Linked DNA regions of Allorhodopirellula heiligendammensis. The protein of the gene in region 1 interacts with the protein of each later gene in a pairwise test. Links are inferred from orthologs where the notes say so. Each region holds a gene or a part of one and is shown on either strand. Other genes may lie near its edges.

What was found.
Region 2: the proteins of Poly21_RS17520 (region 1) and lpdA interact in binary tests that used the Escherichia coli proteins (3 or more experiments, as listed by UniProt). The link is inferred for Allorhodopirellula heiligendammensis from one-to-one orthologs.

The regions. Positions count from the first base shown.
Region 1 is NZ_SJPU01000002.1:1,935,379-1,940,794, reverse strand. What follows is about bases 1,068-4,064. They hold Poly21_RS17520 (ATP-dependent helicase), read right to left. Parts: upstream 3,742-4,064; coding sequence 1,393-3,741; downstream 1,068-1,392. Other genes in these bases: Poly21_RS17515 (3-keto-disaccharide hydrolase), read right to left, coding at 3,794-4,064; Poly21_RS17525 (NADP-dependent isocitrate dehydrogenase), read right to left, coding at 1,068-1,246. Outside these bases: more of Poly21_RS17525, read right to left, coding at 1-1,067; more of Poly21_RS17515, read right to left, coding at 4,065-4,540; Poly21_RS17510 (hypothetical protein), read right to left, coding at 4,780-5,416. UniProt on the Escherichia coli protein: A helicase with DNA-dependent ATPase activity. Unwinds DNA duplexes with 3'-5' polarity. Translocates on single-stranded DNA with 3'-5' polarity. Initiates unwinding more efficiently from a nicked substrate than double-stranded DNA.
Region 2 is NZ_SJPU01000002.1:1,504,104-1,508,747, reverse strand. The notes cover bases 634-3,437. They hold lpdA (dihydrolipoyl dehydrogenase), read right to left. Parts: upstream 2,852-3,437; coding sequence 1,415-2,851; downstream 634-1,414. Other genes in these bases: rpsD (30S ribosomal protein S4), read right to left, coding at 3,126-3,437; Poly21_RS15985 (glycoside hydrolase family 71/99 protein), read left to right, coding at 634-1,291. Outside these bases: more of Poly21_RS15985, read left to right, coding at 1-633; more of rpsD, read right to left, coding at 3,438-3,734; pheA (prephenate dehydratase), read right to left, coding at 4,013-4,644. UniProt on the Escherichia coli protein: Lipoamide dehydrogenase is a component of the glycine cleavage system as well as of the alpha-ketoacid dehydrogenase complexes.

The DNA of each region.
Region 1 (5,416 bases):
CAGCCTTCTTCGCCATCAAACCGACATTCGCCACGCTGCCCATTGTCGACACATCGAACGTGCCATTGGTTTTGCAGTCGTCGATCACGGCCTGATAGACGCTCGCGTAACTGCGGTCGGGAATCATGGCGACGGTGTCCTGGAGCTCGCCGTTCTGATCCCACATCTTGCCGCCGGCGCGGATCGCAGCTGGCATCGACGCGTCAATGATCACGTCGCTCGGGACGTGCAGATTGGTGATACCACGATCTGAGTTCACCATCGCGAGACTGGGCAATTCGGACTCAATCCGCGCCATCATCGCTTCGATTGGGGCGCGGTCATCCGCGGGCAGGGCCCCGATGACACCGAGCACCTGACCAAGCCCTTGGTTCGGATCGGCGCCCGCACGCCGCAGCAGGTCCCCATATTTTTCGAACAATTCCCCGTACAGCACACTGACGGCGTGACCGAAGAGGATCGGATCGGAGACTTTCATCATGGTCGCTTTGAGGTGCAGCGACAGCAGCACGCCTTCGGACTTCGCGGCTGCAGCGGATTCGGCAATATAGGCACGCAACTGTTTACGACTGAGCACGGCAGCATCGAAGACCTCGTCCTTCTCAACAGCGATCTCCTCTTTCAGAACGGTCACGTCACCGGATTCGCCCACGTGCTCAATTCGCAACGTGTCGGCCGACGGCAACACGACGGACTTTTCGCTGCCATAGAAATCGCCCTCGCGCATGTGCGCCACGCGGGTCTTGGATTGCGCTGACCAATCGCCCATCGAGTGCGGGTTCTTTTGAGCGTATTTCTTGACTGGAGCGGCCACACGGCGATCCGAATTGCCTTCCCGCAAGACCGGATTGACGGCGCTGCCGAGGACCTTCGCGTAAGCGGCCCGAATCGCCTTTTCCTCGTCCGTCTGCGGGTCCGAAGGGAAGTCGGGAATGTCGTATCCCTTGGCTTGCAATTCCTTAATCGTTGCGGTGAGCTGCGGGATCGACGCGCTGATGTTGGGCAGCTTGATGATGTTCGCAGTGGGCTCTTTGACGAGCTTGCCAAGCTGAGCGAGCGCGTCAGGGACGCGTTGTTCTTCGGTCAATCGCTCTGGGAAACTTGCCAACACCCGGGCCGCCAATGAAATGTCAGAGGCCTCGAATTCCAGCCCCGATGCCGCAGTGAAGGCACGCAAAATCGGCAGCAGCGAATGCGTTGCCAGGGCCGGGGCTTCATCGGTAATCGTGTATACAATTTTTGCCATGGAGTTTTCCGATGGGAAGGGTGATGCTGCGATAGACACATAGGTGCGCGTCAAAGTGTGGTCAACGCCAGTAGATTACGCGATATTCTGTCGATGCACTACCGGTTTGCGAACTCAACGTCGTGTTGTTTGACTGAGCCAAGAGGCTAGTCGCCGCCGGTATCGAGCAACTCCAGCTTTGCGAAAGCGAGCCGAAATGTTTGCTCGCTCTGATCCTCGGAAAATCGGATCTTCGCAGTTCGCTTGGGTCCCCGGCCAGTAACCTCAGTGATCGTGCCATCGCCGTATTCGGGATGACGCACAACGCTGCCCTCGCGGTAAGCTCCCAACGGCACGCGGTCGGACGACAACAGGTCACTCGCCGTTTGCAGTGCCGTGGTGATGGTAGGCTTAGTGCGTTTGGGCTTCGGTTTACTAACGAATGGATCACGATAAATTTCAGGGATCACCGAAGTGTCGTCGCCCTTGTATTCCTGCTCAGCTTGCTCCGGCGGTGAGGGCTCTTGAACGAGATCCCAAGAATCCGGGTAGGACTCGTCCGCTCCATCGTCAAAGAAGTCTCGATCGGTTTGCGATTCGATCACATTCATGTCTGCACGTGGCAGCTCACTTAAGAACATGCTCGGAATGACCACGCGGATGTCACCTCGCATGCTGCGTCGCTTGGCATAGCTGAGTTGCAGCCACTGTTGTGCCCGGGTGATCCCCACAAACAGTAGCCGGCGTTCTTCTTCGAGTTGTTGGTCGTCCTGCTTGCTGCGGTAATGCGGCAACAGATCATCTTCGACTGCGATCACGAACACGCGCGGGAATTCAAGTCCCTTGGCTGCATGCAGCGTCATCAGGGTGACCCGGTTGCCGGAATCTTCGAACTTGTCCGTGTCGGATACCAACGCGACCTGTTCCAAGAACGCTTCGAGGGATCCGTCGTCGGGATGCATGCGATCAAACTCGACCGCGGCCGAGACCAGTTCGTCGACGTTCGCGATTGGATTTGAGTCTTCTTTCTCGACACCGGTACGCTCGAGAAACTCGATATACTTCGTTTCTTCCACGAGAAACCGCAATAAATCCTCGAGCGAGGCAGTCGCTTTCTTACGCAAACGATCATAAAGGGTGACGAACGACTTCAGCATCGTTTGCGCGCGTTTGGACATGGTGTCGATCTCCGACGCCCGGCGAGCCGCCTCGAGCATCGGGATCCGCTCGGCGTCGGCAAATGCCTGCAGCCGTCCAACCGTCGTTGCCCCGATGCTCCGCGTTGGCGTATTGATCACCCGCTGCAACGCCACGTCGTGGCTGGGATTGTTGATCAAATGCAGATATGCCAGCAGGTCCTTGACCTCCTTGCGCTGGTAGAACTCGACACCGTTGATGATCTGATAGGGCAACCCGCGGTTTCGCAGCGCGTGTTCGAGCGAACGAGTCAGTGCGTTCATGCGGCAGAAGATGGCAAAGTCACGTGGCTCGGCTTGGCCCGCGATCATCTGAGCAGCGATCTCATCGGCAATCGCATCGGCCTCCTGATAGCCATCCTCATACTGCCGCAGGATCACGTTGTCGCCGTCCGCGTTCTCCGTGTAGAGTTCTTTGGCTTTGCGGCGTCGGTTATGCCGGATCAACTGGTCGGCAACTGCAAGAATATTCGGCGTGCTGCGATAATTCTGTTCCAGGCGAACCGTTTTGACGCTCGGATAGTCCTTCTCGAAGTCCAGAATGTTGTTCAGGTCGGCCCCCCGCCAGCCGTAGATCGATTGGTCCGGATCCCCCGTCACCGCTAGGTTGGGATGATCGACAGACATCGCTCGCACGATCGCGTACTGAGCCAAGTTCGTGTCCTGGTACTCATCGACCATGATGTACTTCAGCTTCGCGTCAAGTTCGCTGCGAACCTCGGGGTTCTCGCGCAGCAAGCATGCGAAGTGATAGAGCAAGTCATCGAAATCGACCGCGTTGGCGAGCAAAAGTTGCTGCTGGTAAACCGGATAGACTCGCGCCGCCACACTGTCGCTCGCCCGCCCAGATTGTTGCTGCATGATCTCGGGGGTGATCAATCGATTTTTGGCATTGGATATTGCCGAGGCGATTTGTTCCGGCGTGGCGTGGCTGGTCGAGACCCCAGCAGCCTGGATCGCTCGTTTCATGGCCGATTTTGAATCGGACATGTCGTAAATCGAGTAATTTTCGGCAAGACCCACGTAGGACGCGTAGCGACGCAACTGTTGGGCGCAGAACCGGTGGAACGTACCCATCCACACCGGTTGGCCGGGGGCGAGCAGATCCAACCGCGTCCGCATTTCCTCAGCGGCTTTGTTGGTAAACGTGAGCGCCGCGATCTGCCAGGGCCGCACACCCTGGCTGAGCATGTGGGCAACCCGGTGCGTGACCACCCGGGTTTTCCCGCTGCCCGGGCCAGCGATAATGAGCAGCGGTCCGTCGATATGAGTGACCGCCTCGGCCTGCGCCGCGGTCAGATTTTTTGTGATGGCATCCATCCCACCCAGGATACCCGACCCGACGCGTGATCGGCAACTTGGCAAGTCCGAATCAGTCTGCCAACTCTTTCACACGGACGTTCTTCCACAGCACTTTTCCGGCAGTTCCCTTGTGGATTTGCAGCCCGAAGAAGCCCTTGGCATACGTGCCGTCGTCGTTCCAATTCGCGACGGGAACGCCATTGACCCATGTCTTCACGTTATTTCCCTTGGCCTGGATCGTCAGTCGATTCCAACCCGCACGATCCAGGGCTGCTCGCGCCTCTTTGTGATCGGTCAGCCACAGGGGGTAAAAGTATCCTCCACAACTCTGCCCGTAGATCCCACCATTCCAGTATCGATCTCCGGAGATGCCTTCCATCTCGGCTTGCGGGCCGAATACGATTTCCTTGTTTTTCTTGTCGCCAGTTTTGACTTGGGCGTGGAACATGACGCCAGAATTCCCGTCGACCTCCCACTTCATGTCGCAAGAGAAAATGAAATCGGTGTAGTCCGACTTTTCTGTCGACAGGTAGGTGCTATCGGAACCTGGAACACATTCACCGATCACGAGATCACCCTGGGCGGTAAAGGTGCAGGTGCCACCGCGCGGCGTCCAACCCGTCAAGTCTTTGCCATTAAATAACGGAGTGAAACCTTCGCTCACATCCGGCTCAGGGTCCGTGTTGAGCATCATCTCATCGGGCTGCGGCGCGTTCTCTTGGCCTTTGTATTTTGCGTACCAAGCGGCCTGGGCGGGATCGATTTCCGCTGCACTGACGCGGTGGTCGTCGGCGAGATTGAGCACGGCGGCGCTCATAAGGACCAGAGGGCTGAAGGAGAAAAGCAACGTTCGCAACATGGAAGGTTTCCGATGAGTGGGAAGGGACGGGGGGGGGAGATTGAGAGCGACTGGTCTGACCGGCGCCGCCCACAGCGACGACGCTTCGGCGTACGATTTCAACGCGTCCGGCGGGACAGGCTCATCATAACTGGATTCAAATTCGCGTGGGCGATCAATGCGGGAATCATCCAATGCAGGGAGTCATCGGGCTGACCTCACTTAGCTGGTGACAGCCGAAGAGATGGCACCTGGATCACCGATTGCGTCACAACCGAGTTGTCTTGCACATAGGTCGCCTGGGTGTAGGACGGAATCTGTCGCATCACTTCGATCACATTTCCGAGCAGATCGATCGTCTCATCAATATTGGGGGCCTTGCTGGCCTCCGCATCCTCTGGGGGTTGGTTTTGATAGCGATCGGACTGTTTAATCAGCGGCACAGCATAATCCAGCCACGCCTGCAGCGCGTCGGCGAATTGCAGGACATCGACGTGGCTGGCCGCAATCAGCGGACGCCCGACATCGCCCAGCGGCGGTGGCAGTTGGGGTGCATGCGGCTCAGCTAAGTCGACACCCTGGGAGGGAAACAGGGTGTAGATGGCCCACTGATCGGTAATGGCCAATCCCGGTGCGAAACTGGGGTCGATGCCCAGGACAGCAACACCGGGCAATCGCAGAAAAACGCCGTCAGGTATCGATGTCTCCGACGCTGGGGGTAACCCCTGCCCGGGAGGCAAACCCATCAAAGGGCCAAAGGGGGCAAGCAGCGGATTGATCGTTTCATAGAAACGCTGCCACGCACGCCGATGCTGCTCGGCATTGGCGAGATCATAGACGAGTGCCACGGCGGGC
Region 2 (4,644 bases), 430 kb from region 1 along the record:
TGCAGGTGAGCACACTCCGCAGCTAACGTTTATGGTCAACTCGCACGCTGAGCGGACGGCTCAGCGGATCTACGAAGCCTTTTACGAATCCGGAGAACACGCTGACTTTTTCTTCGCATGGAAGGGCAAGCCGTTGCTGATCTGTGATCCTGCGAAGGCGTCACAGGAGGTGGCTGAATTCTTCACGCTGCGAAAAGCCCACTGGCCATTCGAGCTCGTCAACACACATAACGCGTGGCATTGGGAAGCGATCTATCCCCAGGTGCACTCGTACGACCAAGACCCTACCCGTCCGGAGCAGGTCAGCGTATCGGTCGGCCAGAATCTCGATCAGAAAACGGGTCGGGTAGAGATGATGAGCACAGGTCGGGCGCGTGGCCGGAGCTTTCACCGGGGCTCCGTTGACCCGCGTCCCAATGCGTTTCAGTACGGACTGAATTTTGAGGAACAATGGCAGGGAGCACTCGAGCTCGATCCCGAGGTCACCTTCGTGACCGGCTGGAACGAATGGATTGCCATGCAGCTCAACACGGGAGCGTCCGGACCACCCGTCTTCTGCGACCAATTTGATCTCGAGGCCAGTCGAGATGTCGAGATGATGAAAGGCGGCTACGGCGATAATTACTACATGCAGCTTACTGCGAACATTCGTCGTTTCAAGGGCATGACACCCGAACGTGAAACCGGGCCCAGCGCGAATCGGCAAGGAAAAACAATCGAGATCGAGGGGCCGATGAGCCAGTGGGACGACGTTGAATCCGTCTACGTTGATCATCTCTGCGATACACTGCCTCGCGATTTTCCTGGCTGCGGCCAGCATCACTATCGCGTGACTTCCGGACGCAACGATTTTCATATCGCCAAGGTCACTGAGGACGCGGAAAACCTCTACTTTTACATGCGAACCCGCGAGCCAATCACAGATTCCCATGACCCCAATTGGATGTGGTTACTGCTCGACGTGGCTACACCGCGTGTTGAATCCAAAGCCACAGCCTCGCACTGGGAAGGATTCGAATTACTGATTCGCGGCGATACTGTGACATCATCGACTGGCGATTGGAATTGGCAGCCGGCTGGCAGCGCCCGCTTTCGTGTGGACGGCCACCATATGCACGTCGCGATTTCCAAGAGTGTTTTGAACCCTTATTTCGAGCACACCGAATCCGGTGCATCGATTGGCTTCAAATGGATCGACAACTCGCAATCGCCCGGCGACATCATGGACACGTACACCAACGGCGACGCGGCTCCGGGCGGCCGATTTCAGTACCGATATCAGTTGCGGTAGGCCGGGTTCAGTGCGAGGGATTATCGCCCGGCGACGATCCTTCGCCCGGCGACGATCCCCCGCCCGGCGACGACCCCTTGCGCGGCGATACGTGAGGGAACAGGGTCCCCAGCTGCGACCTTCTTACGCTTTCGCTTTTTTCTTCGGCTTGTAGATCTCGGTTGCCGTGCCGAAGTAAATTTCGCCTGCATTCATCAGTGTTTCGCCGAGCGTGGGGTGCGCGTGGACCGTCTCCGCGATATCTGAGACCTCGCACCCCATCTCAATTGCCAATACAGCCTCAGCAATCAATTCGCCCGCGCCGCTACCGACGATGCCGCATCCGAGCACTCGGTTGGTTTCGGGATCAATCAGCCACTTAGTCAAGCCATCAGTAATATTGAGGGCCTGGGCACGCCCGCTAGCGACCCATGGATATACAGCCACGCTGACCTCACGACCGTCGCGTTTGGCTTCCTCTTCGGTTAGCCCTGCCCAAGCAATTTCCGGATCGGTGAACACAACTGCGGGAATCGCTCTCTTATCGAATTCAGCTGCTTTACCGGCGATTACTTCGGCAGCGACACGCCCTTCGTGGGTGGCTTTGTGGGCGAGCATGGGATCGCCAGCGACGTCGCCAATGGCGAAGATCTTGGGATCGGCAGTGCGTTGTTGCGAGTTGCACACCACGAAGCCGCGTTCATTGACGACGACCTGGGTGTTTTCCAATCCCAGACCGCGGGTGACCGGACGACGCCCCACGCTGACCAGCACGCGATCAAAACGCTCATGACCGAACTTGTTCGGCCCTTCGAAAGTCACTTCGACCTGGTTATCGACTTCGCTGATCGAACCGACCTTGGTGTTGAGATAAACTCGGCCTTCACACATGGCATCCACGCGTTTTGCGAGCGGTTTCACCAGGTCGCGGTCCGCTCCCGGCAGCAACCCTTCGGCCAACTCAACAACCGTCACCTTTGAGCCGAGACTCGCGTAGACCGTCCCCATCTCCAGCCCGATGTAACCGCCACCGATTACGAGCAATGATTCAGGGATGTCCTGAAGAGCCAACGCGCCGGTACTGTCCATGACCCGGTCGCTGCCAATGTCAAAACTGGGGGGCATGGCAGGCACGCTGCCAGTGGCCAAAATGCAGTGATCGAACGTGATCGAACCGCCTTCGGGAATCGATTCATGGTCACCTTCGAGCTTGAGCTCGCCCGAACTGACGAATGAGCCCCGCGCCTGAATGACAGTCACATTCCGTCGCTTGGCGATCTGAGCCAACCCACCGGTGAGGTTCGAGATCACCTTTTCCTTGCGGCCACGCACGGCATCGACGTTGATCGATGGTTCGCCCGCATACTCCACACCCCAATCCGCTTTCAACTCTTCGACTTCATGAATCACCTTGGCCAGGTGCAACAGAGCCTTGCTGGGAATACAGCCACGCAGCAGACACGTGCCACCCAAGCGGGATTCAGCTTCGACAATGGTGACATCGAGACCTTCGTCAGCTGCAAGAAAAGCGGCCGCATAACCACCGGGACCACCACCGAGAACAACAACGGGACTGTGCATGATGTGAAAACAGGTTGCGAGAAAGAGAAGTGAAGGAACGTAGGCTTCTCAGCCCAGAGGGCGGCAGATGAATTGCATGAAGCGATCGTATTCCGTCGCACCTTGGTTTTCGAGATGGCGAGCTACCGTAGGGCCGGCTCCCACCGGCCATCGACCTGGTTCGAGCGGCCGGCGGGAACCGGCCAATCAGAAAAATGGGTTACGGCGAAATACGAGCCCCGCAGGCCACGCCCGGTTGAGCGTGGCGACTTGAATCCGAAGCGTCGTCGCTACTTTAGCGAGACAAGAATTCGACGACGCTATTAGCATCGACGGGCAAACTGATGTCGACCGCACTCGGCAAGCTCAACACGGTCGCTCGCAGGCCTTCGCTGTCAAAGGACACCCAATCCAGACCGTCTGGCGGGGAGTTGGCGATCACGCCGCGATACAGGTTTTTGAGGTTTTCACGACCGCGGACTTCGATGATGTCACCGGATCGCAGCAGGTAACCGGGCTTGGTGACCTTGATACCGTTGACGCAGAAGTGACCGTGAACGATGCCCTGGCGGGCTTGCGGGCGAGTCTTGGTGAAGCCGACACGGCGGACGACGTTGTCCAAGCGGCTCTCGCACATCAGCAGCAACAACTCACCGGTGTTGCCAGATTTGCGGCCTACGTTATCGAAGTAACGGCGTAGCTGACGTTCGCCCAACCCATAATAGTGCTTGATCTTTTGCTTTTCCATCAACGCCAAGCCGTAGACGCTCGGTCGGCGGCCGCGGACGTGCATCCCGGGAGGCGTATTTCGCCGATCGAGGGCGCGGGCGGCACCGGATGTTTCGTAGAGCATCGTGCCCAAACGACGGTTAATGCGGGCTTTCGGACCTGTGTAATGACCCATCTATTTCGTTCTCGATTCGGGGGTGGGACGGCGAGATCGGCGTGGTGGGGATCGACAATCAGCCCCAGACGGTCTCGCCTGAATTCAGGAAAAACGAACTTTTGTGAAAATTCGAGCGGGGATTGTGAATGGCCGGCGCAGAATTATCAAGGGGAAAGGGCGGACTTTCGCAATCGCAAAACAACAAAGACATGGAATTCCACTTGCCCATCCCCGCCCGAGCGTCGACTTCACGCTCCGGCGAAATCAAACGAGCTCATCCAGCCATTCGCTGGCAGCTACACCTTTCGCCCCTGTGGGTAGCTACCCAGTACGGCGAGGTGCTGGGTTTGCTGCCGCAGTGTCGCGATCACGCCGGCGACTGCTCGTTCGGCTTGGTGGCCGGGAAATTCGACGATGAAAAAATATTCATTCGGTCGTCCCGGCTGCGGAAATGACTCAATCCATGTCAAATTCAATCCATGGTCGCGAACGATTCCCATCACATCGGCTAGGGCCCCTGGGCGGTGCTGCACCTCAAACAACAGTGTCGTTTTGTCGTCCCCCGTCGGTTCGGGCGCCCCCGACCCAAGCACGGCAAAGCGGGTGACATTGTGACGATTGTCCTCGATGGAGGCTTGAACCACCCCGAGTCCATACCGAGTTGCCGCCGCCAAACTTGCTACCGCCGCAATGCCGGGTGTGGCCGCGGCCGCCTCGGCAGCCGCAGCCGTCGACGCGGTTTCCACCAGTTCCACACCGGGCAAATGGTCAGCCAACCAGCCCCGGCACTGCGACAAAGCTTGCGGCTTGCTGTGGACCTGCCTGATCTCCTCACGCGGACTGAGAGAAAGCAGATTGTGGTGAATCGCGAGCAGCAGTTCACCGGTAATGTTGACGTGTCCCTGCGCCAGACGACCGAGCGTGTCAA